DNA from 4 places in the Streptomyces sp. NPDC032822 genome. Region 4 is predicted to be linked to each of the others. Evidence: riboswitches for the same ligand, from Rfam matches in the RefSeq annotation. Region 4 holds a riboswitch; each other region holds the start of a gene.
The links. Region 4 has a riboswitch for cyclic di-AMP ahead of ACZ5VD_RS18630 (transglycosylase family protein). Riboswitches for the same ligand answer to the same signal wherever they lie in the genome.

Region 1 (5,209 bases), on a different contig from region 4:
CCGCGGCTGCTCGTCAACTCGGCGGAGCGGCGGGCGGGGCGGGTGGCCGGGGGCAGGCCGGAGTACCCGCTCAAGGTCACGGTCAGCGGGTCGGGAGACCTGGATCCGGCGGCGAACTTCTGGCACACGGGGGGCGAGAAGGTCGTCTACACGACGGACAAGGGGGCCGAGCGGGCGCGGGCGCTGGGGCTGGCGGCGGATGTGGTCCCGCTGGGGGGCGAGGTCGACTGGGGCCGGCTGCTGGAGCACCTGCACGAGGTCCGCGGGGTGCGGCGCTTGATGGTCGAGGGCGGCGGGCGGATCCACACCCAGTTGCTCCGGCAGGGGCTCGCCGACGAGCTTCAGCTGGTGCTGGCCCCGCTGTTCGTGGGGGACGAGGACGCGCCCCGGCTCTTCGGGCCTGGCCCCTACCAGGGGGGACGCCTCCGGCTGGTCGAGACCCGGCAGATCGGCGACGTCGTCCTGATGCGCTACGAACCCACGGCGCCCGGTGTCGGTGGCGCGGCCTCCGCCGCCGATCACCGCTGGCTGGCGCTCGCCTGTGAACTGGCCGCCGCGTGTCCGCCCTCGGCCACGGCCTTCAGCGTGGGCGCGGTGGTCGTGGCGGCCGACGGCACCGAGCTGGCCCGCGGCCACTCCCGGGAGGGGGACGACCCTGTCGTCCACGCCGAGGAGGCGGCCCTTGCGAAGATCGCGCCGGACGACCGGCGGCTGGCCTCCGCCACGGTCTACAGCAGCCTGGAACCCTGCGCCCACCGCGCGTCCCGCCCCGCGTCCTGCGCCCGGCTCATCCTGTCCGCGGGCGTACGCCGGGTCGTGACGGCGTGGCGCGAGCCCGACACGTTCGTCTCGGACGCCGACGGGAACGGTCTGCTGACGGCGGCGGGCGTGCAGGTCGTCGTACTCCCGGAACACGCGACCCAGGCGAAGGCCCCCAACCGCCATCTGCTGCGCTGACGGTTTCCGTTGGGGTGGGGTGGGGTGGGGTGGGGTGGGGTCGGGGCCGCGCCGGGGGGTGTCCGTCCTCGGAACGGCGCGGAATCCGTTCCTCAAAAGGGAACCGGCACCTCCCGCGCCGCCCCTGCGGGCGAACACCCCCCGACACGTCCCCTTCTCGCCGTACGCCCCTGACGCCCCATCGAGACAATGGACTACGCCCCCCCGCCTCCCGATCATCGATGCCGGGCCGACGGCCATCTCTCGACCGACTGAGTCATGACGACAGTCACTTCTCGACCGACCGGGTCGGGGCGAGGGCCACTTCTCGACCGGCCGGGTCGGGGCGACGGCGACTTCTCGGTCTACCGGGTCGGGGCGACGGCCACTTCTCGACCGATCGGGTCGGGGCGACGGCGACTTCTCGGCCTGCCGAGTCGGGTGGTGGGTGGGCGGGGGCTTGGGGGTCTGGGGGTGGAGCCTCCAGGGGTGGGGGCTTGTTGGGTGGTCGAGGTGGGTGGGGTACGGGGCTCGGCGCGGGGGCCGATTGGCTCAACAGATGCTGCGGGTTCGGGGTGGGGCAGGTCACCCTGCGAAAGGACCCGGTCCGACACGACCCCCGCGGAGGTGGCAATGAGGTCTGCCCGCAGACGTACGGTGACGCTCCTTTCCGTGACCCTGCTCACGGGACTTCTCGCGTCCTGCGGAGCAACCGACACGGGTACCCGCACGATGGCCAGGGCCCTGCCCCCCGACGCCGCGTTCACCCACCCCGGCGTGCTCGTGAGCAAGGCACAGCTGGACGTCGTACGGGAGAACGTGACCGCGGGGAAGCAGCCGTGGCTGAAGGCGTACCTGGGCATGCGGGACAGCAAGTACGGGGCGTACAAGTACCGGGCCCAGCCGTACGCCACCGTCGCCTGCCCCGCCGGCGACAAGGCCGGGCACGGCTGCGTGGAGGAGCGCGAGGACGCCATCGCCGCGTACACGCAGGCCCTGCTGTTCAGCGTCACCGGCAAGCCGCAGCACGCGGTGAAGGCCAGGGAGATCATGGACGCCTGGTCCGCGACGATGAGACGGCACACGGAGGAGAACGCCGGGCTGCAGACGGGCTGGGCCGGGGCGACCTGGGCGCGGGCCGCCGAGATCGTGCGGCACACGCCGGGGGGCGGGTGGCCGGCGGACCGGGTACGGCGGTTCGAGGGAATGCTGCGGAACGTCTATCTGCCCGAAGTCACCAAGAAGGTCCCGGACTTCAACGGCAACTGGGACCTCGTGATGACGGACGCGGCCATCGGCATCGCCGTCTTCCTCGACGACCACGCGGCCTTCGGCCACGCCCTGGAACGCTTCCGGGAGCGCGTACCCGCCTACTTCTACCTGGAGAAGGACGGCGGCGTCCCACTCACCCCGCCCGGTTCGAGCAACGACAACGCGCAGAAGCTGACGGCCTACTGGTTCGGGCAGGCGACGTACAAGGACGGCATCTCCCAGGAGACCTGCCGCAACTTCAAGCACGTCGGCTACTCGATCGCCGCCACCGCCCACGTCGCCGAGACCGCCTGGCACCAGGGCGTCGACCTGTACGGCGAGGTCAAGGACCGGCTGGCGGTGACCCTCGACTTCCACTCCCGTTACCAGGCCGGCGAGTCCGCGCCCCTCTGGCTGTGCGGCGGGAAGGTGGAGCGGACGATGGGACCGGACCTGGAGGTCGCCCTCAACCACCTGGAGGACCGGCTCGACGTCGATGTCCCGGTCGCGCACAAGCTCGCCGAGGAACACCGGCCCGCCGGTACCGACGACCTGTTCGTGTCCTGGGAGACGCTCACGCACGCCGGCAATCCGGGTGGCTGACACCGTGGTGAACGACGTCCCGCGAATGGCGTACACTGGAGTCACAACGACGCGGGGTGGAGCAGCTCGGTAGCTCGCTGGGCTCATAACCCAGAGGTCGCAGGTTCAAATCCTGTCCCCGCTACTGAAGGCCAAAGGCCGGAATCCAGAAATGGGTTCCGGCCTTTGGTGTGTCCGGCTCTCCCGTTGGAATGACGGAAGGTGACCGGGTGAGTGCCCTCCGCATCGCAGCTGACATCCTGTCAATCGCTGTGAAGGTGCTGAGGTTCGGTCAACTCGCCCGTTTTTCGCCGGTCATGGGCCGTAAGTTCCCGGCGGAAAGCTTAATGATCAAGTGGAACAGCTTGGAATCGAGGCCCCGGGTCTATTAACGTTCGATAACGCAGCGCGGTCGTCCCAGCCGTCACAAGAGACGGCTCCGTGCTCACGCGCCGAATCCTGCAAGGAACCGGGGAACCACTACTTGGGGTGAATCGCGCGGATGCCACCGTGGAACCACGGCCGGTATACGCGCGTAGGAGACCTTCCTGCTCCGAACCCGTCAGCTAACCCGGTAGGCGAGAAGGAAGGAAAGGAGCACGCCCACGTGGCGTCCAACCCGCCTGCCCCAGAAGCCCCGTTCGTGCCGGGCCAGCGTGACAGCGAGACCTTCGGCTACGGCACCTATCGCACCGACGAGGGCCCCTGGACGGAGTGGAATCCCACCGAGGAGTCCCTCCGCCCCGTTCGTGGCCGGCACCGCGTGGCCAAGCAGCGTGGCGGTCTCGCCCGCAGCTCCACCGTCCTCGGCGTCGGTGTCATAGCCGCAGTCGGCGCGGGCGGCATGGCCAGCGCGCAGACCGGCAAGCCGCCGGTGTCGATCTCCATCCCCGACCTGCCCAACGTGGGCTCCCTGATCTCCGACGACTCGGGCTCCGCCGAGGACACCACCGCGCTCAGCAGCGTCGGCACGGTCTCCGCCGATACCGAGGAGAGCGGATCCGACGCTGGCGAGGTGCTGCGCGCCCGGATCATGGCCCAGGCCGAGCAGCAGCAGGACCAGGCCGAGACCAAGGCCGCCGCCCAGGCCGCTGCCGCCGCCGAGAAGCAGGCCGCCGAGGCGGTCGCCAAGGCGGAGAAGGCGGCCAAGGACAAGGCCGCCGCCGCGAAGAAGAAGGCGAAGGAAGAGGCCGACAAGAAGGCCGAGGCCGCGCGCCTGGTCCAGCTGGCCAAGCAGTTCACCCTGCCGACCTCGTCGTACACGATCACCTCCACCTTCGGTCAGGCCGGCTCCCTGTGGTCCTCCGGCTACCACACGGGCCTCGACTTCGCCGCGCCCACGGGTACCCTCATCAAGGCCGTGCACTCCGGCACGATCACGCAGGCCGGCTGGGACGGGTCGTACGGCTACAAGACCGTCCTCACCCTCGACGACGGCACCGAGCTCTGGTTCGCCCACCAGTCGTCGATCAGCGTCAGTGTCGGCCAGAAGGTCGCCACCGGTGACGTGATCGGCCGCGTGGGCGCCACGGGGAACGTGACCGGTGCGCACCTGCACCTTGAGGTCCACGCCGGCAGCAGCGACTCGTCGGGCATCGACCCGATGGCGTGGCTGCGCAGCAAGGGGCTCAACCCCTGAGGTAGTCCAAGGTTGGGAAGGGGGGCCAGGGTCGGCCCCTCTGTGCCCGGCGGCCCTGACATCATCCCCCCGGTGTCAGGGCCGCCGGTCTTTCGTGCATTTCATGGTGGTCATGTCTTTTGTGCCTGAGGTTTTCGGTCAGGTCCGGTACGGGTTGTAGGGGTACGGCGTTGCTGTCGGGTACGCCGGTGTCGTCGCCGGGTAGCCGTACACCCCGTACACCGGCCAGGGCGGCGCGGCCACGGCCACCGGGGGTGCCGTCGCCCGGGCCGCGTGGTCCAGCGCCGGACGTGCCACCTCCCGCCGCCACCACAGCTCCGCCAGCAACTCCCGTTCCCGGACCAGGAAGTCGGCGTCCGCCCGGCCCAGTCGGCCCCGGTGTCGCAGGAACGCCAGCGATGTCGCGTACGCCTCGTACTGCGCCACCGCCCGCCCCGCCGCCCGCCCGAAGTGCCGCCGGGCGTGCTGGCGGGCCACTCGCCGGGCCCGCATCGAGCCGAGCGCGTACGGCTCGGCCGGCGTCAGCCAGCCCGCCGCCGTGTACGCGGGCAACTCCTCCCGTACGGTCTTCAGTTCCCGCTGCCTGGTCCAGATCACCAGCCAGGTCAGCAGCCCGAACGCGGGCACCATGAACGCCGAGTAGACGGCGAGGAACCCGTACTCGCCGAAGGTCGACGAGCCGTTCCAGATCGCGTGCATGCCCATCGCGAGCAGCAGCCCGGACAGGGGCAGCACGACGCGTCGCACGTGGTGGCGTTCCGCCGAGAGCGCGGAGATGCCGAAGCCGATGCCCGTGAGCAC
Region 2 (5,209 bases), on a different contig from region 4:
GGCCCGCCTGCGCCCCGACAACCGCGCGGTGCTCGTCTACGAGCCGACCGCTCCCGAAACCCCCGCCGACCAGGACGAGAACGAGGAGGCGGCCCGGTGACCGAGCTCGCCACGATGGAATTCCACCCCCAGCCGCAGGCCGGCGAGGCCAGGCCCTGGGCCTTCCCGGCGCCCGAGCGCGGCACGCTCGACAACGGCCTGACGGTCCTGCGCTGCCACCGCCCCGGCCAGCAGGTCGTCGCCGTGGAGGTGCTCCTGGACGCGCCTCTGGAGGCCGAGCCGACCGACCTGGACGGCGTCGGCACGATCATGGCGCGGGCCTTCTCCGAGGGCACCGACAAGCACTCCGCCGAGGACTTCGCCGCCGAGCTGGAGCGCTGCGGCGCCACCCTCGACGCGCACGCCGACCACCCCGGCGTACGGCTCTCCCTCGAAGTCCCGGCCTCGCGCCTGGCCAAGGCGCTCGGTCTGCTGGCCGACGCCCTGAGGGCACCCGCGTTCGCGGACAGCGAGGTCGAGCGGCTGGTCCGCAACCGCCTGGACGAGATCCCGCACGAGCTGGCCAACCCGTCCCGGCGGGCCGCCAAGGAGCTCTCCAAGGAACTGTTCCCGGTGACCTCGCGCATGTCGAGGCCGCGCCAGGGCACCGAGGAGACGGTCGAGAACATCGACTCCGCGGCCGTACGCGCCTTCTACGAGAAGCATGTGCGCCCCGCCACCGCCACCGTGGTGGTCGTCGGCGACCTCACCGACATCGACCTGGACGCGCTGCTCGGCGACACCCTCGGCGCCTGGACCGGCTCCTGGGCCGAGCCCCGCCCCGTGCCTCCGGTGACCGCCGACGACACCGGGCGGGTCGTGATCGTGGACCGCCCCGGAGCCGTCCAGACACAGCTGCTGATCGGCCGTATCGGCCCCGACCGGCACGACCGCGTGTGGCCCGCGCAGGTGCTCGGCACGTACTGCCTGGGCGGCACCCTCACCTCCCGCCTGGACCGGGTCCTGCGCGAGGAGAAGGGCTACACCTACGGCGTCCGGGCGTTCGGGCAGGTCATGCGCTCCGCCGCGCCTTCTCCCGGAGGGCCCACCGGTGCCGCGATGCTCGCCATCAGCGGCTCCATCGACACGCCGAACACGGGACCCGCTCTGCAGGACCTGTGGACGGTGCTCCGCACGCTCGCCGAAGGGGGCCTCACCGACGCCGAGCGCGATGTCGCCGTGCAGAACCTCGTCGGGGTGGCACCGCTGAAGTACGAGACCGCGGCGGCCGTCGCGGGCACGCTGGCCGACCAGGTCGAGCAGCACCTGCCGGACGACTTCCAGGCCACGCTGTACCAGCAGCTCGCGGCGACCGGCACCGTCGAGGCCACCGCGGCGGCCGTGAGCGCCTTCCCGGTGGACCGCCTGGTGACCGTGCTGGTGGGTGACGCGGCGCAGATCAAGGAGCCCGTCGAGGCCCTCGGCATCGGCGAAGTCACCGTCGTGACCGCCGAATAGCGGCACGCGCGCGGGGGGCCCTGGTGACCAAAGAGTCACCAGGGCCCCTTTATGCCCGAATTGGGGGAGAGGCTGCCTGTCTGCCCTGTGGTATGCGCTACAAAAGACATGATCCGTTTGGGGATTGAAAGTTGTCACGTTTAGCGTCATCCGGGCTGTCCGTCAGACACCGCGCCGCACCCGTGGCACCGGACAGTCATCGCCGAGTCCCCGCATGGCGCGAGCCAGGGGAGCCGGGGACCCACACCACAAGTCCCTGGGGTGAATCGGACGCCCGCGCGCACCGCGAGGGGGTCCGTAGGAGACCTTCCTGCTCCGAACCCGTCAGCTAACCCGGTAGGCGAGAAGGAAGGAAAGGACCAGCCACTACATGGCGTTCACCTGCGCCACCGGGAAGCACCGTCGTCCCGGCCGGATCAAGCGCTCCACCGCCCGCGCCGCGGGCGTCGCGGCCCTCACCACCACCGGCGTCATCGGCACGCTGGCCGCCCCGGCACTCGCCGCCGAGCCCGCCGTCGAACAGACCGGTCTCATACCCGTCCTCACCGTCGGCGACACGGTCGCCGACCAGATCGACGCCCAGGCCGCCGCGCAGAAGCAGGCCGCCGAGGTGGCCGAAGCGAAGCGGAAGGCCGAGGAGGCCGCACGCGAGAAGGCGGCCGCCGAGGCCAAGAAGGAGCGCGAGGCCAAGGAGCGCGCCGCCCGTGAGGCCGAGCGCAAGCGCCTCAACTCCTATGTCTCGCCGATCTCCGGCTCCTACGTCTCGACCGGCTACAAGACCGGTGGCGCCGTCTGGTCCTCCGGCAGCCACACCGGCGTCGACTTCCACGCCTCCAGCGGCACCTCGGTCCACGCGGTCGGCTCCGGCACGGTCGTCGAGGCCGGCTGGGGCGGGTCGTACGGCAACAACGTCGTGATCAAGATGAACGACGGCACCTACACCCAGTACGGCCACCTGTCGTCCCTCGGTGTCTCCGTCGGCCAGTCGGTCACCCCGGGGCAGCAGATCGGCCTCTCCGGAGCCACCGGCAACGTCACCGGGCCGCACCTGCACTTCGAGGCCCGCACGACCGCGGACTACGGCTCGGACATCGACCCCGTCTCCTACCTCCGCTCGCACGGTGTGAACGTCTGACGACTCACGGCCCGCATCCCGAAGCCCCGGCTCCCCGAGCCGGGGCTTTCGGCGTTTCAGGAGGGTGTCTGTCCAAAAAATATCCATGGATTCCGGTCCGCCATCGGAAATTCCCGCTGATTGCAATAGAGTCACCGAACACACGTCAATCGTCGACGTTTCACGGGGATTAAAGCGGAGGTCGGTCATGCGTATTCCGGCGCACTCGGTATGCACGGCGATCCGGGACGACATCGTCGCGGGTGTCTACGAGCGCGGCAGCCGGCTCACCGAGGAACTGCTCGCGCGCCGCTACGGCGTCTCGCGCGTCCCCGTCCGGGAGGCCCTGCGCACGCTGGAGGCGGAGGGCTTCGTGGTGACCCGGCGGCACGCGGGCGCGTGCGTCGCGGAACCCACCGAGCAGGAGGGTGCCGACCTGCTGGAGATGCGGATGCTCCTGGAGCCGCTCGGCGCCTCCCGGGCCGCCCAGCGGCGCACCGAGGCCCATCTCAAGGTGCTGCGCGGCCTGGTCCGGCTGGGCCAGGAGCGGGCCAGGCGGGGCAACAGCGAGGATCTGCGCTCCTTGGGGGGCTGGTTCCACGAGACGCTGGCGCAGTCCTCCGGCAGTGCCGCGATGACCGCGATGCTGACCCAGCTGCGCCACAAGATCGCCTGGATGTACACGGTGGACGCGCCGTCCAACCCCGTGGAGTCCTGGGCGGAGCACGGCGCGATCGTGGACGCGGTGGCGCGTGGCGACAGCGAACGCGCGCGAGCGCTCACGGCGCTGCACACGGAGCGCGCGACGGCGGTCCACCGGCTGCGGTTCGCCGGCGGCGGGGAACGGCCGGAGCGTGTGAGGAACTCGCAACATCCCGTAAACATGACGAGCCTGCGGCATTAACACGGGCGCCGTATACAAAGAGGGGTTAATTCGCGGGGGATTATTTCTGCTGCCCGTCGGACGGAAATGCGAAGGGCTCGCCCGGATCATTCGGACGAGCCCTTCAATGCAATCGGAAATCGGATGCTCAGACGGTTTCGGGAAGCTCCTCAAGGCCTTCCGAGACCAGCTTCGCCAGACGGTCGAGGGCCGCGTCGGCACCCTCGGCGTAGGAGGCGAGGACGATCTCCTCGCCGCCCTGGGCGCCCAGACCGAGGACGGCCAGCATGGAGGCCGCGTTGACGGGGTTGCCGTCGGCCTTGGAGATCGTCACCGGGATACCTGCGGCCGTGGTGGCCCGGACGAAGATGGAAGCGGGGCGGGCGTGGAGGCCCTCGGCCCAGCCGACGTTGACGCGGCGCTCAGCCATGTGATGCTGCCCTTCGGTGTATCAGGTTGTCTAGACCAGTTTCCCACATCGTGAAGCATGCCCGGGCGGTCCTTCGTCCCGCCCCGGTGTGTCGCCGGACCGCGGCCTCGGTCCGGCTTGTCGTCCCCCACAGACTGCCTCGCGCCGTTGTCGTACGCGAGCCGTACTCTGGGCCCCATGCAGACCTCGTCGGACCGGCACGAGTACCCCGCCCACTGGGAAGCCGACGTGGTGCTGCGCGACGGCGGTACCGCGCGCGTCCGGCCCATCACCGTCGATGACGCCGATCGCCTCGTCAGCTTCTACGAGCAGGTGTCGGACGAGTCGAAGTACTACCGCTTCTTCGCGCCCTACCCTCGTCTGTCCGCAAAGGACGTCCACCGCTTCACGCACCACGACTTCGTGGACAGGGTGGGACTCGCGGCCACCATCGGCGGCGAGTTCATCGCCACCGTACGCTACGACCGCATCGGCGCCGACGGCATGCCCGCCTCCGCCCCGGCCGACGAGGCCGAGGTCGCCTTCCTCGTCCAGGACGCCCACCAGGGGCGCGGTGTCGCCTCCGCCCTCCTCGAACACATCGGGGCCGTCGCCCGCGAGCGGGGCATCCGGCGCTTCGCCGCGGAGGTGCTCCCCGCCAACAGCAAGATGATCAAGGTGTTCACGGACGCCGGCTACACCCAGAAGCGCAGCTTCGAAGACGGCGTCGTCCGCCTGGAGTTCGACCTGGAGCCGACGGACCGCTCGCTCGCCGTGCAGTACGCGCGCGAACAGCGCGCCGAGGGGCGGTCCGTGCAGCGGCTGCTCGTCCCCGGGTCCGTCGTGGTGGTCGGGGCCGGCCGCACGCCGGGCGGGGTGGGCCGCAGCGTCCTCGACAACATCAGGGCCGCCGGGTTCACCGGCCGGCTGCACGCCGTGAACAAGGCCTTCGCCGAGGAGCAGAAGGACCTCGACGGCGTTCCCGCGTACCGCTCGGTGCGGGACATCGAGGGGACCGTCGACCTCGCGGTCGTCGCCGTACCCGCCGACCTCGTCCCCGAAGTCGTCGCCGACTGCGGTGCGCACGGCGTGCAGGGCCTGGTCGTGCTCTCCGCCGGTTACGCCGAGAGCGGCCCCGAGGGGCGCGAGCGGCAGCGTGAACTGGTCCGGCACGCGCGCGCGTACGGCATGCGGATCATCGGGCCGAACGCGTTCGGGATCATCAACACCTCCCCGCAGGTCCGGCTGAACGCCTCACTCGCGCCGCAGACCCCCCGCCCGGGCCGGATCGGCCTGTTCGCCCAGT
Region 3 (5,209 bases), on a different contig from region 4:
CACCCGCCCTGCGGTACTCCAGCTCGGTGATCGACCGCCCCTCCGGGTTCAACGGCCCCCGCTCCGGCACGAAGCCGTAGCGGAAGGCGAAGAGCCCGATGTAGAGGTCGCAACTCTCCACATCGGCCAGGCACTTCTCCAACGGGCGTTCGTCGAAGGCGGCGTAGTCCTCCATGGCGACCACGTCCAGCGGGAGCCGGCGCAGTGCGGCGAGCACCGCCGTCCTGTATGCCTCCAGGTCGGACACCGTGGACGACAGATAGACCTTCACCCTGCGTACCTCGCTCCTCACACGGTGCAGAACAAGGTACAGGCGGCCGACAGGAGTGGGGGTGTACTTCTCACACCACCCGCGCGGCCCCCGCGAACGGCATCTCGCTGATCGGCGCGATCCGTACCGGCGCCGACGGGTTCGGGGCGTGGATCATCTGGCCATTGCCGATGTACAGGCCGACGTGGCTGATCGCGGAGTAGAAGAAGACCAGGTCACCGGGGGCGAGTTCGGAGCGGGAGACGCGTCTGCCGGTGTCGATCTGGGCGTAGGTGGTGCGGGGGAGGGAGACGCCCGCGGAGCGGTACGCGGCCTGCATGAGGCCCGAGCAGTCGAAGGCGTTCGGGCCGGTCGCGCCCCAGACGTAGGGGCTGCCGAGTTTGGCGTACGCGTAGGAGACGGCCGCCCCGGCACGGGAGTTGAGGGCCTGGGAGGCGCCGGAGCCGGAGGGTGCGAGGCCGTCCCGGTCCGCCGTCGACGAGCGTGAGGCGCGGTACGGGTCGCCGGTCGCCCCGAGTCGCGACTGGTCCTCCGCCGGCAGCCGGGTCAGCAGTCGGCGGGCCGCGTCCAGTTTGCCGTTGATCGTCTTCTTGTGGCGCTTCAGCTCCGCCTGGTGGGACTTCAGGGAGGCCAGCTCGATGTGTGCGGCGCCGCGCAACTGCTCGATCTCCCGCAGCTCTTTACGGACCCGGGCGACCGACGAGGCCTGGCGGTTGCCGGCCCGTTCGGCGAACTCGGCACCGTCCAGGTACCGGTCGGGGTCCTGGGAGAGGGCGAGGTGCAGCGCGGGGTCGAGACCGCCGTCACGGTACTGCGCCGCCGCCATCGAACCCAGCGCGTCCCGCGCCGAGTTGAGGTTCTCCGTCTTGCGTGCCGCCTGGTCCCGCAGGGTCGCGAGCCGGGTCTCGGCCCCCTCCGCCTTCTCCTTCGCGCCGTTGTACCGCTCGGTGGCGACCTCCGCCTCCTGGTAGAGCTTGTCCACCTTGGCCTTGACCTGGGCCGGGGTGAGCTGCGGCTCGGCGTGTCCGATCCCGTCGAAGCCGGTCGCGGTCGCCGCGCCCGCGAGGGCGATCGTCGCCGCCGTGCGGGCCCTGGTACCGACGACCGGGCGTAGCCGGGGTTTGCGGTGCGCTGCCACGTGGACTGCACGTCCTTTCGTACGACCGCCGTGTTCGGCATGTCCGTCATGCTCGTCGTGTCCGTACGAACGCCAAGTCGGGGAGCGGGCGTACGGCCGCCCGGAGGCGGTCACACGTCCGGCGGCGGCCCGCACAGGGGAGCGGACCGCCGCCGGATCTTTTCGGCGGTGGTGGCCGACTGCCGCCCCTGGCCCGGGCGGCGGTGGGGAGCCGGTCACCTGACGAGGACGCTAAACCTGACGGTGACGGTGCGGTAACGCGATGTGCGGAAGTTCCTCCAGCTGGCCACCGCGTGACCGCATGTGATCGTGATCCGTCGCCGGAGCCGTCGGCTTCGTGCAGGGGGATGACCGATGTGCCGAATCCTCACCCCTGGGGGCAGTGGGGTGCTAGGGGCCGCATATATGCAAGATCCGAGCGAGCGGGGGAAGCGGGTGGAGCGAGCAAGGGTGGGGCGCGGTGGAGTGGGTCGGTGTCAGGGGGGCGGGCCCGTCTGACTAGGCTCCGGCCTCATGGACGTACTCATCCATCTCTTCGTCGGCCTGCACATCGTCGGCATCGCCTCGCTGCTCGGCGGATTCCTCACCCAGATGAAGGCGATGGGCCGCGGCACCGCCCGCTTCGTCCCGGCGATGCTGCACGGCGCGCTGACGATGCTGGTCACCGGCGCGATCCTGGTCGGCCTCAACCAGGCCGACGACCAGCCCGTCGACAACATCAAGATCGGCGTGAAGCTGGCCCTGCTGATCGTGGTCCTCGGGCTCGTCTACGTGAAGCGGGACGACGAGAAAGTGGACAAGGGCCTGTTCGGCCTGGTGGGTCTGCTGACCACGGCGAACATCTTCATCGCCGTGCTGTGGACCTGACCCCGGCCGCGGCGACCGCCCAGGCCAGGCCAGGTCGAGCACGAGCAGGGTGACCGCCCTCGCACGCTCATGGGGCGATGCCAGGGAGCGCCGTGCGTCCCCCGAGGAGGACGCGCACGCGCGCGTGCCGGCTTTTTCGTCCCTACGCGCGCGTGGCTGCGTCTTGCGTGCCTACGCGCGCGCCTCGCGTCCCCGGCCCCGCCTCAGGCCGGCCGTACCACCCGGTAGATCGAGGACTCCCCGTCGTAGTAGACCGACTCCTCGCGGACGTACGTGCCCGGCTTCGGGGCGTGGATCATCATGCCGTTGCCGATGTAGATGCCGACATGGCTGATGTCGTCGTAGAAGAAGACGAGGTCGCCGGGCCGGGCGGCGGAGAGGGAGACCGTGGTGCCGGCGTCGACCTGGTCGTAGGTGGTGCGGGGGAGGGTGACGCCGGCGGCCTTCCAGGCGGCCTGGGTGAGGCCGGAGCAGTCGTACGAGCCGGGGCCGGTGGCGCCCCAGACGTACGGCTTGCCGATCTGGGCGCGGGCGTAGGCGAGCGTCTTCGCGGCCTTGGCGGCGTACGAGGCGTCCGGGACCGTGTCGGACGACGAGCTCGACGAGCCGGTACCGGTGTCCTGCCGGGCGGTGGCCGCCTGCTCCCGGGCCTTCTGGTCCGCCGCCTGCTGCCGCGCCAGCTCGGCCGCCTTGCGCGTGGCCTCCCGCTGCTTCTCCTGCTCGATCGCCGCGAGCCGGGCCTTCTCCTCGGCGGTCAGCTGAGACAGCAGCGCGCGGGCGTCGGCGAGCTTCTTCTGGACGGTGGCCTTGGAGGTCTTCAGGTCGCCCTGCGCCTTGGTGAGCGTCTCCAGGCTCTCCGTGGCCTCCCGGCGCTTCTCCATCGTCGCGGACCGCTCGGTGACGTAGTCGTCGACCGCGCCCTTCTGACGATTGGTCAGCCGGCCCATCAGCTGGGTCTGGTCGAAGTAGTCCTGAGGGGAGTCCGCGAGCAGGAAGGTCGCCGTGTCGGGGGTGGAGGCACCGTTGCGGTACTGGGCCGCGGCGAACGAACCGAGTTCCTCACGCGCCTCGTTGAGACCCTGGGTGCGTTCGGCGACGTCGTCGAGGAGGGTGTCGACGCGCTTGCGCTGCTTCGCGGTCTTCTCCTGGGCCGCGTTGTACTTGTCGGTCGCCGACTCCGCCTGGCGGTACAGGTCGCCGACCTTCTTCTCGACCTCTTCGAGGCTCGGTTTGTCATCGGCGGCCGGGGCGGCGTTGGCCGTCTGGGACAGCAGGGCAACGGAGGTGAGGGCGGCCGTGGCGAGGGCCGGGGTCCGTATGCCTGCTACGCGCGTACCCGAAGGACGCGACTTGCGGTGCGACGCCAAGGGAGGCGACTCCTTCCACGTTCCGCCTACCGAGTTAGCTGTCGGGTTCGGGCGGATTGGTCGGGAAGGTGTGCCCTACGGCCGTTCCCTGAAGGGAAGTCGGGCCGATTCACCCCAAGTTCGGTGGGTCCCCGGCTCCGGGCGCACGGCGGCGCGTCGGACTCGGCGGAGGCCGTGCGGCCCGGCGACGTTCGCCGGGAGGGGTCGTACGGCCTGCCTCGAACGGTAGCCAACGGGTGTGGTCCCTGTGAAGGATGATGTTCGATATGCCCGATACATTTTCGTGACCTTCGGTCAGGTCGCCGGGTGTCGCGACCCGTCCGCCCTGGTCGGTCGCCGAACGTGAGGGGCGCGTTCCGAAGGGTGAGGGGTGCGTCGGGCGGACGGTTTTCCCGGGGCGGGGGTGGGGTGTCAGTGGGGAGCCCTAGACTCGGAGAGCGATGAGCAGCCTCTTTGACGACAGCTTCCTGGCGAACCTCCAGGCCCCTCGGACCCACTCCGGTGAGCACGAGGAAGAACACCCGCCACCGCCCGAGGACGATCACGTTCCGGAGCCGGTTCCGGACGATCTGTTCGGCGGGAAGTTCGACGTGCCCCCGGACCGGGACGCCTACTACCGCGACGGCGCCCCACGCCCGGCGATCGACCCGGCCGCGCTCCTGGACGGGCTGAACGAGAACCAGAGGGCCGCGGTCGTGCACCACGGCACCCCGCTGCTCATCGTGGCCGGCGCCGGCTCCGGCAAGACCCGGGTGCTCACCCACCGCATCGCCCACCTGCTGGGCGCGCGGAACGTGCATCCGGGACAGATCCTCGCGATCACCTTCACCAACAAGGCCGCGGGCGAGATGAAGGAGCGCGTCGAGCAGCTCGTCGGCCCGCGCGCGAACGCGATGTGGGTGATGACCTTCCACAGCGCGTGCGTGCGCATCCTGCGGCGGGAGTCCAAGCAGCTCGGCTTCACCTCGTCGTTCTCGATCTACGACGGCGCCGACTCCAAGCGCCTCATGGCCCTGGTCTGCCGCGACCTGGACCTCGACCCCAAGCGCTTCCCGCCCAAGTCCTTCAGCGCCAAGATCAGCAACCTGAAGAACGAGCTGATCGACGAGGAGGACTTCGCCGCCCAGGCCGCCGACGGCTTCGAGAAGACCCTCGCCCAGGCCTACGCCATGTACCAGTCCCGTCTCCGCGAGGCCAACGCCCTCGACTTCGACGACCTGATCATGACGACGGTCAACCTGCTGCGCGCCTTCCCGGAGGTCGCCCAGCACTACCGCCGCCGCTTCCGGCACGTCATGGTCGACGAGTACCAGGACACCAACCACGCCCAGTACGCGCTGGTCAAGGAGCTCGTGGGCACCTCCGAGCACCCGGTGGACGTACCGCCGAGCGAGCACGACCTGCCGCCCGCCGAACTCTGCGTCGTGGGCGACGCCGACCAGTCGATCTACGCCTTCCGCGGCGCGACCATCCGCAACATCCTCCAGTTCGAGGAGGACTACCCGGACGCGACGACGATCCTCCTGGAGCAGAACTACCGCTCCACGCAGACCATCCTGACCGCCG
Region 4 (5,209 bases):
CAGTCCGCGCGGCGGGCGTCCGAGCTGCTGCTTGAAGGCCTCGACGTCCGCGTCGGTGGGCTCGGTGCGCGGGGTGGTCGGCGGGGGCGTGTGCATGCCTGTCTTTCTATCTGGCCGGCTGACCGTCTGTCGGTCAGTTCACTGGTCGGATCACTGGGCGGATCACCGGGCTGGGCTCGTCACCGGCGGATCACCGGTCGGAGGCGTCGGACTTGTCCACGCCGTCCCAGACGTTCGCGTACCAGGGGCGGTCGGCCGCCCCGAGGTCGGTGCGCGACTGCTTGGCCGCGTCCGGGTCGACGACGATGAAGCCCGTCTCCCCCGGCATCACGTAGTGCAGCCGCTGCCGGATCTGCTGTTCCGCGTACGTGTCGTCCTGCCAGCGCGCCTTGAGGTCGCGCAGTTGCTCGACCCGCTGCCGGGCCTGCTCCTGCTCCTGCTGGAGATCGGAGATCTCGGCGCGCTGGGAGACGTACTGCCTTATGGGATAGGCCAGCGCCACGACCAGCGTGCACAGGACCAGGGCGAGGAGTGCGGCCCGGCCGGTGAGCCGGGAGCGGCGGGCCTGCCGCTTCGTCTGGGAGCGGTAGACACGGGCCGCGGTCTGCTCGCCGAGCAGTTTGATCCTGGTCGCGGTGGAGAAACGGTCGCGGTCTTTCACGGCCATCGGCTCTCCGCCTCCCCTTCCACGTGCGGACGTCCCCGCACACGGTACGGGACCGAGTACGGGGACGTACGTACGACGCTGCCTACAGAGGGTGTCAGCCGCGGAAGCGGGGGAACGCGCTGCGGCCGGCGTACACCGCGGCGTCGTCGAGGATCTCCTCGATGCGCAGCAGCTGGTTGTACTTGGCGACGCGGTCCGAACGGGCCGGGGCGCCGGTCTTGATCTGGCCGCAGTTCACGGCGACGGCGAGGTCGGCGATGGTGACGTCCTCGGTCTCGCCGGAGCGGTGGGACATCATGCACTTGAAGCCGTTGCGCTGGGCCATCTCGACGGCGTCCAGGGTCTCGGTCAGCGAGCCGATCTGGTTCACCTTGACGAGCAGGGCGTTGGCCGAACCCTCTTCGATGCCGCGGGCGAGGCGCTCCGGGTTGGTGACGAAGAGGTCGTCGCCGACGATCTGGACCTTGTCGCCCAGCTTGTCGGTGATGGTCTTCCAGCCGTCCCAGTCGTCCTCGTACAGCGGGTCCTCGATGGAGATGAGCGGGTACGCGGAGACGAGCTCCTCGTAGTACTCGGTCATCTCGGCGGCCGTGCGGGACTTGCCCTCGAACTCGTACTTGCCGTCCTTGTAGAACTCGGACGCGGCGACGTCGAGCGCGAGGCCGATCTGCTCACCGGGGACGTAGCCGGCCTGCTTGATGGCCTCGATGATGAGGTCGAGCGCGGCGCGGTTGGACTCCAGGTTCGGCGCGAAGCCGCCCTCGTCGCCGAGACCGGTGGACAGGCCCTTGGTCTTCAGCACCTTCTTGAGGGTGTGGTAGATCTCCGCACCCCAGCGCAGCGCCTCGGAGAAGGACTCCGCGCCGATCGGGGCGATCATGAACTCCTGGATGTCGACGTTGGAGTCCGCGTGGGATCCGCCGTTGAGGATGTTCATCATCGGAACGGGCAGCAGGTGCGCGTTCGGGCCGCCCAGGTAGCGGAAGAGGGGGAGGTCGCTGGCCTCGGAGGCGGCGTGGGCGACGGCGAGGGAGACGCCGAGGATGGCGTTGGCGCCGAGCGAGCCCTTGTTGTCGGTGGCGTCCAGGTCGAACATCGCCTGGTCGATCAGGCGCTGCTCGGTGGCGTCGTAGCCGACGAGCTCCGGGCCGATCTGCTCGATGACGGCGAGGACGGCCTTCTCCACGCCCTTGCCGAGGTAGCGGTTGGGGTCACCGTCGCGAAGCTCGATGGCCTCGAAGGCGCCCGTGGAGGCGCCGGACGGGACGGCGGCACGGCCGGTGCTGCCGTCATCGAGGCCGACCTCGACCTCGACGGTGGGGTTGCCTCGCGAGTCGAGGATTTCCCGGGCTACGACGACGTCGATGGACGGCACGAGCATCTCCTTCTGGGATGTGACGCGGGTACGCAGAGCTTTTCTCGGCCCTGCGGGATGAGCCTAACCGCCTCGGGGGGATCGGCCATCCGGTCTCCCACCCCTTGGGCAGAACCGAGAGTAAATTGTTTCCGAACGGAACAAAAAGCTCCGGGCAACGGACATGGAAAAGCCCCGTCGGGCGCCCACAGAAAAACCCCGCTCCGGTGCGTACGGGGGATGACGCACCGGAGCGGGGAGCCCGTGGGGACGGGGGTGGCCCTCACGAGGCCTCCACTATGGAGTCCACGGATGAGAGGGCGCTGTGGTTCAGCTACGAGCCGGATGTCAGCGCGCGCGGCTCGGCCGTCACTTCAGGTGCAGCTGCTGGCCCGGGTAGATGAGGTCGGCGACCTCGACGATGTCCTTGTTCAGCTTGAACAGCTTCGCCCAGCCGCCCTTGACGTCGTGCTCCTCGGCGATGGAGCTGAGGGTGTCGCCGGTGACGACCTTGTACTCGCCGTCACCCTTCTTGACCTTCTTGCCGGTCGGGGTGGTGACGGTCTTCTTCGCGGCCGGACGGTCCTCGGAGCGGGACGCCGGCTGCTCGGAGGAACGGCTGCCGCTCTCCGAGGAGCCGCTGGAGCTGTTCGAGCCGCTGGAGTTGCCCGAGCTGTTCGACGACGTGCCGGAGCCGCCGTTGTAGGCGGAGCTCGACAGGCCCACACCGCAGGAGGGCCAGGCGCCCTTGCCCTGGGAGGCGAGCACCTTCTCGGCCACGGCTATCTGCTGCGCCTTGGAGGCCTGGTTGGCCTGCGAGGCGTACTGCGTGCCGCCGTACGCGGCCCAGGTGGAGGCGGAGAACTGCAGACCACCGAAGTAGCCGTTGCCGGTGTTGATGGACCAGTCACCGCCGGACTCGCACTGGGCGACGGTGTCCCACTCGGAGGCGGTGGCGGCGGAGGCGCTGCCGGTCGCCATCAGCGGAGCGGCGATGGCGACACCGGTGACACCGGCGATCGCGGCGGCCCGGGTGGCCTTGGACGGACGGCGGTGCTTGCCCTTGCCGGAAAACAGCATGGTGGATCCCCTCACCGACGCCTACGAGGTGAGCTGTCGGGTTCGGGCCGGTTGAGTTGCCCGGCCGCGCACCTCTCGGTGCGCGGCTTCACCCCAAGCCGGTTCCAGCCGCGAGTTGCCTCGACTGCTGGGCCCGGCACTTACCTTGGGTCCCCCGCTCCTGCCTACGGCGCATTACGCGACGACTGTTCCCGGGCCGCCGCTGGCAGGATTCGGCGTTGCGGTGGCCGGGGCTCGTGTTGGCGAGCGGTCCCGACCGTAGCCACGCGATCCGCGGAATTTCAAAGACGATCAGGGCTTCTGAGACTCATCCCACACTTTCGCGAAAGCGGACATTCAGTGTGAAGTGTGTCGCTAACTCCCGCTAGTTTTCGCCCGATTCGGCACCGAGAGAGAGGGTCTGACCGGGCACGATGACGCTCGGGTCCGAACCGATGGCCTGCCTGTTCTCCGCGTACAGCGCGCTCCACCCGCCCGGGAGGTCAAGGGAGTCGGCGATGGACGCGAGAGTGTCTCCGGCGCGGATCGTGTACGAGTCCGCACCGGCGGCGTGACGGCCACTGGAGGTGCCGCCGGTCGCGCCCGCGGCGCTGTCGGTGGCGGTCTCGTCGGCACTGCCGCCGCGGTGCTTGCCGGCGCTGGGGGATCCGGTGTCGACGAGGGCCGAAGAGCCGCCCTCCAGCCAGGAGTTGTCCGAGTCGTCCTGTTTCGTCGTACCTGTGGAGGCACTGTCGGATTCCTGTGGACTCTGCGAGTCCCGCGACCCTTCGGACCCCGAGCCGGAATCGGACGATGTGCCGGACTTGGCGGAGTTGTCACCCTCACCCGATACGCCCGACTCGCTGCTGGAATCGGACGGTGTGGGCGAAGCGGAGGTGCCCGAAGAACCGTCCGAGGACGCGTCCCCCGACGACCCGGAGGAATTCGACAGGCCGGACGAGTCGGATTCACTGTCGTCCGACGTGCCGCCGTCCGCCACGCCCGTGTCGACGTCGGCCGACGCGGAGTCCTTGCTGAGGCCGTTGAGCAGACCGCAGGTGGACCAGTAGCCGACGCCCTGGTCCGCGAGGATCTTCTCGGCGACCGAGATCTGCTGGTTACGGCTGGCCTGGTCGGCACGCGAGGCGAAGTCGAGGCCGCCGTACTCCTCCCAGTCCTTCTGGGTGATGTGCAGCCCGCCGTAGTACCCGTCGCCGTTGTTCGCGCTCCAGGAACCGTCCGTCTCGCAGTTCGCCACCTGGTCCCAGGTGGTGCCGGTCGCCGCGCTCGCACCGGTGGCGCCGAGCAGGGGGATCGCGATGGCGGAGCCGGTCACCCCGGCCGCGACGAGGATGGCCGGAGCCTGACGGGGGCGACGATGGCGGCCGTTCCCGGAGAGCATGCGGAAACCTTTCGCGAGACAACAGGGAGTTGCGCGGCGAGTGAGGCTGGGCGCCGCATGTGATCCGTGAACGTATAGGCAGCCCATCACTTGTCACAAGTTAATGCCGCGTGGATCACGTGAAGATCACAGAGTTGAGGGCGTGTCACCTTTACGCAGGTGAGAGCAGTCGACCACGTGGCGTGAACTCGACGGGCAACGTCCGCAGTCCACGCATGATGAGACCGCCCCGCCAGCGCAGATCAGCTGAATCCACCGCGAGTTGCAGGTCGGGGAGCCGGGTGAGAAGCGTGGCGAGCGCACTCTGCCCCTCCAGCCGGGCGAGAGGGGCGCCGAGGCAGTAGTGGATGCCGTGGCCGTACCCGAGGTGCTGATTGTCACGCCGGGAGAGGTCGAGGGTGTCCGGGTCGGCGAACCGCTCCGGATCCCGGTCCGCGGCGGCGAGGACGACGAGAACGGGGTCGCCCGCCGCGATGTCCTGCCCGCCGATGCTGAGCGGCTGGGTGGCGAACCGCCAGGTGGCCAGCTCGACGGGGCCGTCGTAGCGCAGCAGTTCCTCCACTCCGGTCTCCAACAGCCCTCGTTCGCCTGCGGCCAGGGACCTCTGGAGTCGGTCGCGCTGGTCGGGGTGGGTGAGCAGGGCGTAGGTGCCGTTGCCGATGAGATTGACGGTGGTCTCGAAACCGGCGAACAGCAGGATGAAGGCCATCGCCGCGGCCTCGTTCTC

Region 1: it holds a riboswitch for cyclic di-AMP, as region 4 does, so the genes downstream of both, ACZ5VD_RS12510 (M23 family metallopeptidase) here and ACZ5VD_RS18630 (transglycosylase family protein) in region 4, are expected to answer to the same signal.
Region 2: it holds a riboswitch for cyclic di-AMP, as region 4 does, so the genes downstream of both, ACZ5VD_RS39730 (M23 family metallopeptidase) here and ACZ5VD_RS18630 (transglycosylase family protein) in region 4, are expected to answer to the same signal.
Region 3: it holds a riboswitch for cyclic di-AMP, as region 4 does, so the genes downstream of both, ACZ5VD_RS28115 (C40 family peptidase) here and ACZ5VD_RS18630 (transglycosylase family protein) in region 4, are expected to answer to the same signal.

What each region holds. Positions count from the first base shown of each region.
Region 1 is NZ_JBVIOL010000004.1:20,790-25,998, reverse strand. Features, by position in the region: gene ACZ5VD_RS12525 (dihydrofolate reductase family protein) at 1-957, shown strand, start outside; gene ACZ5VD_RS12520 (alginate lyase family protein) at 1,570-2,790, shown strand; tRNA gene ACZ5VD_RS12515 (tRNA-Met) at 2,841-2,914, shown strand; cyclic di-AMP (ydaO/yuaA leader) riboswitch at 3,210-3,365, shown strand; gene ACZ5VD_RS12510 (M23 family metallopeptidase) at 3,377-4,408, shown strand; gene ACZ5VD_RS12505 (PrsW family intramembrane metalloprotease) at 4,547-5,209, opposite strand, start outside.
Region 2 is NZ_JBVIOL010000026.1:28,241-33,449, reverse strand. Features, by position in the region: gene ACZ5VD_RS39740 (M16 family metallopeptidase) at 1-100, shown strand, start outside; gene ACZ5VD_RS39735 (M16 family metallopeptidase) at 97-1,497, shown strand; cyclic di-AMP (ydaO/yuaA leader) riboswitch at 1,688-1,854, shown strand; gene ACZ5VD_RS39730 (M23 family metallopeptidase) at 1,868-2,632, shown strand; gene ACZ5VD_RS39725 (GntR family transcriptional regulator) at 2,820-3,515, shown strand; gene ACZ5VD_RS39720 (HPr family phosphocarrier protein) at 3,643-3,924, opposite strand; gene ACZ5VD_RS39715 (bifunctional acetate--CoA ligase family protein/GNAT family N-acetyltransferase) at 4,102-5,209, shown strand, end outside.
Region 3 is NZ_JBVIOL010000010.1:304,241-309,449, forward strand. Features, by position in the region: gene ACZ5VD_RS28100 (DUF4062 domain-containing protein) at 1-292, opposite strand, end outside; gene ACZ5VD_RS28105 (C40 family peptidase) at 342-1,409, opposite strand; gene ACZ5VD_RS28110 (hypothetical protein) at 1,923-2,276, shown strand; gene ACZ5VD_RS28115 (C40 family peptidase) at 2,480-3,643, opposite strand; cyclic di-AMP (ydaO/yuaA leader) riboswitch at 3,652-3,821, opposite strand; gene pcrA (DNA helicase PcrA) at 4,084-5,209, shown strand, end outside.
Region 4 is NZ_JBVIOL010000006.1:121,713-126,921, forward strand. Features, by position in the region: gene ACZ5VD_RS18615 (DUF501 domain-containing protein) at 1-96, opposite strand, end outside; gene ACZ5VD_RS18620 (FtsB family cell division protein) at 191-667, opposite strand; gene eno (phosphopyruvate hydratase) at 762-2,048, opposite strand; gene ACZ5VD_RS18630 (transglycosylase family protein) at 2,391-3,101, opposite strand; cyclic di-AMP (ydaO/yuaA leader) riboswitch at 3,105-3,283, opposite strand; gene ACZ5VD_RS18635 (transglycosylase family protein) at 3,466-4,482, opposite strand; gene ACZ5VD_RS18640 (cytochrome P450 family protein) at 4,634-5,209, opposite strand, start outside.